3 regions of the Xanthomonas vasicola pv. musacearum NCPPB 4379 genome follow, and region 1 is predicted to be linked to each of the others. Evidence: predicted binding sites of a transcription regulator. Region 1 holds the regulator's gene; each other region holds the start of a gene.
What was found. The regulator HrcA, encoded in region 1, represses chaperone genes, less so after heat shock. The targets are predictions, from matches to a motif close to TTNGCACTCNNNNNNNNNGAGTGCNAA.
Positions count from the first base shown of each region.

Region 2: rpoH (RNA polymerase sigma factor RpoH) is a predicted target of HrcA. The motif match lies at 874-900, and genes of this name have one in related genera.
Region 3: KWO_RS02675 (co-chaperone GroES) is a predicted target of HrcA. The motif match lies at 1,283-1,309, and genes of this name have one in related genera.

Region 1 covers NZ_CP034655.1:3,059,605-3,061,869, forward strand. The annotation lists gene grpE (nucleotide exchange factor GrpE) at 1-405, opposite strand, end outside; gene hrcA (heat-inducible transcriptional repressor HrcA) at 506-1,537, opposite strand; gene recN (DNA repair protein RecN) at 1,676-2,265, shown strand, end outside.
Region 2 covers NZ_CP034655.1:4,591,472-4,593,736, forward strand. The annotation lists gene rpoH (RNA polymerase sigma factor RpoH) at 1-863, opposite strand, end outside; gene ung (uracil-DNA glycosylase) at 1,063-1,788, opposite strand; gene KWO_RS21215 (response regulator) at 1,785-2,265, opposite strand, start outside.
Region 3 covers NZ_CP034655.1:569,884-572,148, forward strand. The annotation lists gene KWO_RS02665 (endonuclease) at 1-941, opposite strand, end outside; RNA gene KWO_RS02670 (sX9 sRNA) at 1,085-1,160, shown strand; gene KWO_RS02675 (co-chaperone GroES) at 1,358-1,645, shown strand; gene groL (chaperonin GroEL) at 1,791-2,265, shown strand, end outside.

The DNA.
Region 1 (2,265 bases):
CTGGCTGATCGCCTGGTGCTGGTCCGGGTTGAACGGCTGGCCGACGGGATCGAGCAGGGTCAGGCCGTTGTCGGCGGCGACCTTGAGCAATTGCTTGTAGGTCATGTCCAGGCCATCGCGCAGCGGGCTGGGCTCGGTACCGGCTGCGGTCAGGCCGGCGTCCAGGCTGTCGAACACCGGCAGCAGTTCGCCCAGCAGCTTCTCGTTGGCGAACTTGCGCGCGTTCTCGACATCGCGCGCGATGCGCTTGCGCTGGTTTTCCAGGTCGGCGCGCTCGCGCAGGGCATCGGCCTTGACCAGCGCGATCTCGCTGCGCAGCGATTCGATCTCGGCCTTGAGCGGATCGGTCTCGGGCGGGTTCTGGGACAGGTCTTCGGAGTCGAATTCGGGGTGGTCTTGGTTCATGTGCAGTTCCCGGGCAAGCGGAACGCCCGCCCCAACGTCACCCCGTATATGGGCGCTCGCGCGCGTTTCAAGCAAACACGATCGCGCCGATCGATGCCGGTTATCGCGTGCCGGGCGACTCCATGGCCGCGCCCAGCACGTCGGCGGCGGTCTGCACCAGCGGAATCAGCCGGTCGTAGGCCATGCGTTTGGGCCCGATGACCCCCAGCACGCCCAGCACTTGGCCGTTGGCGGCGTAGGGCGCGGTGACCAATGAGACGCCTTCCAGCGAAACCACGCCGGTTTCCTCGCCGATGAAGATACGCACGCCCGGCGCCTGGATGGTGCGTTCGAGCAGCTGCAGGATCTCGCGCTTGCTGGCGAAGGCCTCGAACAGTTCGCGCAGGCGGTCCAGATCCGACAGGTCCTGCACGCCCATCAGCCGGGTCTGCCCGGCCATCACCATATCGTCGGCATCGGCCGGCACCAGCGCCTCGCTGGCCAGGTCAACGCTATGCGCCAACAGCTGTTCCATTTCGTTCTTGGCCATGCGCAGCTCGCGCAGCAGGCAGGCGCGGATGTCCGCCAGCGCGCGCCCGGCGAACTGCGCATTGAGATAATTGGCCACCCGTTCCAGCTCGGCAGGCTCGTAGGCGCGACGTGGCTCGATCACCCGGTTCTGCACCTCGTTGTCGGCAAACACCAGGATCGCCAGCACCCGGCGTGCGTCCAGCGCCACGAAATCGATATGCCGGAACGCGAACTGCTCGCGCCGCGGCGCACTGACCACTCCGACGAAGTGGCTCATCGCCGACAGCATCTGCGAGGCGCTGCCCAGCAGCGACTGGGTGCCGTTGCCGCTGGCCAGTTCCGCGCGCAGGCGGCGCACTTCTTCTTCGCCGGGCGGCTGCATCTGCACCAGGCTGTCGACGAATACACGGTAGCCATGCGCAGTAGGCACGCGCCCGGCCGAGGTATGCGGGGAGCTGAGCAGGCCCACGTCTTCCAGATCGGCCAGAATATTGCGGATGGTGGCCGGACTGACATCCAGCCCCGCATGCTGGGCCAGCGTCTTGGAGCCCACCGGCTCGCCATCGCGGATGTAGCGCGCGATCAGCGTGCGCAGCAACTGACGGGCGCGGGGGTCGAGCATTGGGGACTGGGACGCGCGCATGGGATCATCCGGTGAGACTGGGCATAGATAATGTCTGGCCCCGGGGATGGCAAGCGTCCGATTCCTTGTCTGCCCCCTTCCACCCTAAGCTTCCCCAAAGCGTTCACACTCGACCTCATGCTCAGACACCTCTCGATCAAGGATTTCGCCGTTGTCCGCGCCACCGAACTCGAATTCGGTCCAGGCATGACCGTGGTCTCGGGTGAAACCGGTGCCGGCAAGTCGTTGATGGTGGACGCGCTGGGCTTTCTGTCGGGCCTGCGCGCCGACAGCGGCGTGGTCCGCCACGGCGCTGACCGCGCCGAACTGTCTGCCGAATTCCAGCTGCCGGCCGAGCATCCGGGCCTGAGCTGGCTGGCCGACAACGAACTCGATGACGAGGCGCAATGTCAGCTGCGCCGGATCATCCGCGCCGACGGCGGCTCGCGCGCCTGGATCAATGGCCGCCCGGTCACTTCCTCGCAGCTGGCGGAACTGGCCTCCAGGCTGGTCGAAATCCACGGCCAGCACGAACATCAGGCGCTGATGGCCCGCCACAGCCAGCTCGCCCTGCTCGATGCCTATGCCCGTAACAGCGCCCAGCGCGAACAGGTGCGCCAGGCCAGCCAGCGCTGGCAAGCGCTGCTGGACGAGCGCGATGCGCTGTCGGCGCAAGGCGATGTCTCCGACCGGATCGGCTTTCTGGAGCACCAACTGGCCGAACTGGA
Region 2 (2,265 bases), 1.5 Mb from region 1:
AGCGCCTTCATCTTCTTTAGCGCATTCGCTTCGATCTGGCGGATACGCTCGGCCGACACGCCGTACTCGTCGGCCAGCTCCTGCAGCGTCACTTTGGAATCCGAATCCAGCCAGCGGCGCTTGACGATGTCACGCGAACGCGTGTCCAGGCCAGCCATGCCTTCACGCAGTAACTGCAGCTGATTGTCTTCACTGTCGTGACGCTCGTACGCCTGCGACGGATCTTCTTCGTTGGCGACCAGGTAGCTCACCGGCGACGGCGGGCCGTGATCGTCGTCTTCATCCGACGACGCATCGAAACCGATATCGCGACCGGACAGACGCGACTCCATCTCCATCACTTCACGCTCGGAGACGTTCAAGTCCTTGGCGACCGCAGTCACTTCCGACGCATTGAGCCAGCCCAGGCGGGTCTTGGACTTGCGCAGGTTGAAGAACAGCTTGCGCTGCGCCTTGGTCGTGGCGACCTTGACGATGCGCCAGTTCTTCAGGATGAACTCGTGCATTTCGGCACGAATCCAGTGCACCGCGAAGCTGACCAAACGCACACCCATGTCCGGGTCGAAGCGCTTGACCGCCTTCATCAAGCCGATATTACCTTCCTGGATCAGGTCGCCCAGCGGCAGGCCGTAGCCGTTGTAGCCGCGGGCAACGTGCACCACGAAGCGCAGGTGGGAATGGACCAGTTCGCGCGCGGCGTCCAGATCCAGCTCGTCGCGGAAGCGGCGGGCCAGATTCTGTTCCTCATCGACCGACAGCACCGGAATCTGGTGCACGGCACCGATGTAGGCGTCCAGCGAACCGAGCGCACTGGGAATCGGGAGATTGTTTGCCACAAGGGCAGTCGAGGTAGTCTGGTTCATAGGCACCATCTTAGCAGTCGAACTAATGGACTGCCGGGTATAGAAAGAGTTCCCAGAATCCATTTATAGAACATTCGGGCTTTTTATGCCGCCGGTGTTCTACAGTCCGGCAATCCGAATTCGACACCTACGTTACCACCCAGCCCCTCTGCAAACCGTGACACATTGGTTGCGAAAACGAGGCTGTCGGCAACGCTGTTCAGGCACCGGCGGAGGTAGTGTCCAACTCATTGCGCGGCGGCAGCGACCAGTCGATCGGGCTGATCCCGCGCCGTTGCAAATGCGCGTTGGTCTTGGAGAAATGCTGGCAGCCCAGGAAGCCGCGGTGCGCCGACAACGGCGAGGGATGCGGCGCCTTGAACACGCGATGGCGCGCCTGGTCGATGACCTTGCCCTTGGACTGCGCGTAGCTGCCCCAGAGCAGGAACACCAAGCCTTCGCGCTCGCGATTGAGGGTTTCCACCACATGGTCGGTGAAGCCTTCCCAGCCCTTGTTCTGGTGGGCGCCGGCGCGTCCCTGCTCCACCGTCAGCACGGCATTGAGCAGCAGCACGCCCTGGCGCGCCCAGGGCATCAGGTAGCCATGATCCGGCCGCGCGATGCCCAGATCGTCCTGGATCTCTTTGTAGATGTTGAGCAGCGACGGCGGCACCGGCACGCCCGGCAGCACCGAAAAACACAGCCCGTGCGCCTGGCCTTCGCCGTGATACGGGTCCTGGCCCAGGATCACCACCTTGAGCTGATCGAACGGGGTGGCGTCGAAGGCAGCGAAGATCTGCGGGCCGGGCGGAAACACCCGCGCACCGGCAGCCTTGCGTTGGCGCAGGAATGCCGACAGCTCCTGCATCTCCGGGCGTAGCAGCCAGTCGCCCACCTTTGCCTTCCACGACGGTTCCAGCTGGATACGTGCTTCCACTTCAGTCATAGCGTGACAGCCTGATCCTCTAAGCGTGCCAGGCGCAGCTGGAACAACACCTTGGTCACCAGCAGGCGCTCTTCGATCGGCTTTTGCACCAGATCGTTGGCACCGGCGCGCAGCAATTCGGACTGATTGCGCGGGTTGGTATCGCCGGTCATCACCAGCACCGGCAGACGGCGCTTGCCGTAGGCGAAATCGATGCGGATACGCTCGACCACATCGCGGCCGTTGAGCTCGCCTTTCAGGGTCACGTCGGTCAGCACCACGTCGATACGGCGCTCGGTGCGGCCCAGCGATTCGGCGGTAAGCAGCGCAAAGGCATCTTCGGCGGTGAGTACGTGCACCACTTTCAGGCTCTGGCGCTCGAGCATGCGTTTGGTCGCCTCGGCCACCACGCGACTGTCTTCGATGTAGAGCACGGTCGCGCCCACCACCGGCTCGGGCTGCACGTAGCCGCGGATGAAGGTGGCAAGGGCTTCATGC
Region 3 (2,265 bases), 2.3 Mb from region 1:
CCACCGCCACTGGCATTAGCCACGGTGAAGGCAATGGACTGGTTGGCCGCCGGGCTCAGGCCGCTGGCATCGCGGATGGCGCTGGCGGTGATGGCCAGGGTGCAGCGCTCGCCGCCGACCAGGGCGGTGTTGGTGGATAGCGTGAAGCGGGTGCCAGTCGTTGCGTAACTCAGTGCCACGTTGCCGGAACTGGCGCAGTTCAGCGCAAACGCGCCGCTGCTGAGCGTCACCGCTTCGCTAAAGCCCACTGCCAGATCGCCGGCGGCCGGGAAGCCGGTGGCACCCTGGGTCGGGGTAGTGCTGCCGATGGTGGGAGCGCCGGTGCTGCCGCCGCCGTCGCTCCCAGTGAAGGTTTGGCCGCGGTTGCAGGCGCCGAACGTCTGCGCCGCCGAGCCGGCCCAGCTGAAGTTGGCCGCGCTGCTGCTGCTGCCGGTGCCGGTCAATTGCAGCGAACTGCCAACCGCGGTGCTGTTGCTCTGGCTCACCGGCAGGTTCTGGCTGGCCACGCCGGCCGCCGGGCCGCCGCTGCCGGTGATGGCGCCTTCGTAACTGAGGAACTGCACCAACTGCCCGTTGGGGTCGACCAGCGCCACGCCGTCGTTGGGGCCGTTCTGCACGCCGTTGCTGGCGTAGCTCACCGTGGCGATACGCACCTGGCTGCCGCAGCTCACCACACTGCCGGCCGGTACCGCCGTGTTGGCATACACCACCGCAGCACTGGGGGTGTTGCCGTTGTACAGATAGATCCGGTAGCCGCTTAGCGATTCGCCAGCCGTGGCCACCACTTCCACACCTTCGCCGCTGTCGCCGGAGGCGCCCGCGTCGTCGTAGTGCAGTTCGTTGATGAAGACCGCCGCATTGGCGGAGGTGGCGCTCAGCGCAAACGCGCAGGCCAGGGGAAGGGTGCAACGCAGGGACACAACACGGGACGGCCACCTCATCGACGGCTCCTTGTGATCGGGGAATGCGATCCCGACTGTAAAACGCGCGCATGACAAAAGGTGGAACCTGGTTCCATTTCTAGAGCGACAGAAAAAACTACTGCGCGTCTGCCAGGCGGGCGCGGACGGTGCTCGGAATCCTCATGTACCACTCGTACACTCCGGCTCTTCCGCGCCGTCCGCGCCCACCTGACAACCGCTCGCTACGTTTTGCCAGCCGCTCTCGGCGTTTCGGAGGGAGCGGTCAAAGAAAAATTTTTACCGCCAGCCCTTGAAAGGCCGCCCACGCAGCACAATCTCTGGCCCGCACCCGCTCTGTCGGGTTTTTTCCGCGCGCTGTGCTGGCAGTCGTCATATGCGAGTGCTAACATCGCCGATAATTTCCAGGCCCATCAAATACTTAAGAGGTCTTCTCTATGAGCATCAAACCGCTTCACGACCGCGTTGTAGTCAAGCCGATCGAAGCCGACGAAGTTTCCGCCGGCGGCATCGTGATCCCGGACTCCGCCAAGGAAAAGTCCACCAAGGGTGAAGTCGTCGCAATCGGCGCCGGTAAGCCGCTGGACAACGGCAGCCTGCGCGCGCCCGTGGTCAAGGTTGGCGACAAGGTCATCTACGGCCAGTACGCCGGCAGCAGTTACAAGTCCGAAGGCGTCGAGTACAAGGTGCTGCGCGAAGACGACATTCTGGCCGTCATCGGCTGATCAGGCGCTACGCGCCGGGAATCGGGAGTAGGGAATCGGGAATCGGTAGAGCGGCCAACGCCCTCGCCATCCCACCCAGCCCCGAGATCCGCCCTTGATTGACCCATTTCTCATTTCCCATTCCCAATTTCCGGAGTAACAACCAATGGCTGCTAAAGACATTCGTTTCGGTGAAGACGCACGTACCCGTATGGTTCGTGGCGTCAACGTGCTTGCCAATGCCGTGAAGGCAACCCTGGGCCCGAAGGGCCGCAACGTCGTGCTCGAAAAGAGCTTCGGCGCCCCGACCATCACCAAGGACGGCGTCTCCGTCGCCAAGGAAATCGAACTGGCTGACAAGTTCGAGAACATGGGCGCGCAGATGGTCAAGGAAGTCGCTTCCAAGACCAACGACAACGCCGGCGACGGCACCACCACCGCCACCGTGCTGGCGCAGGCCCTGATCCGCGAAGGCGCCAAGGCTGTGGCCGCCGGCATGAACCCGATGGACCTCAAGCGCGGTATCGACCAGGCCGTCAAGGCTGCGGTTGTCGAGCTGAAGAACATCTCCAAGCCCACCACCGACGACAAGGCGATTGCCCAGGTCGGCACCATCTCGGCCAACTCGGACGAGTCGATCG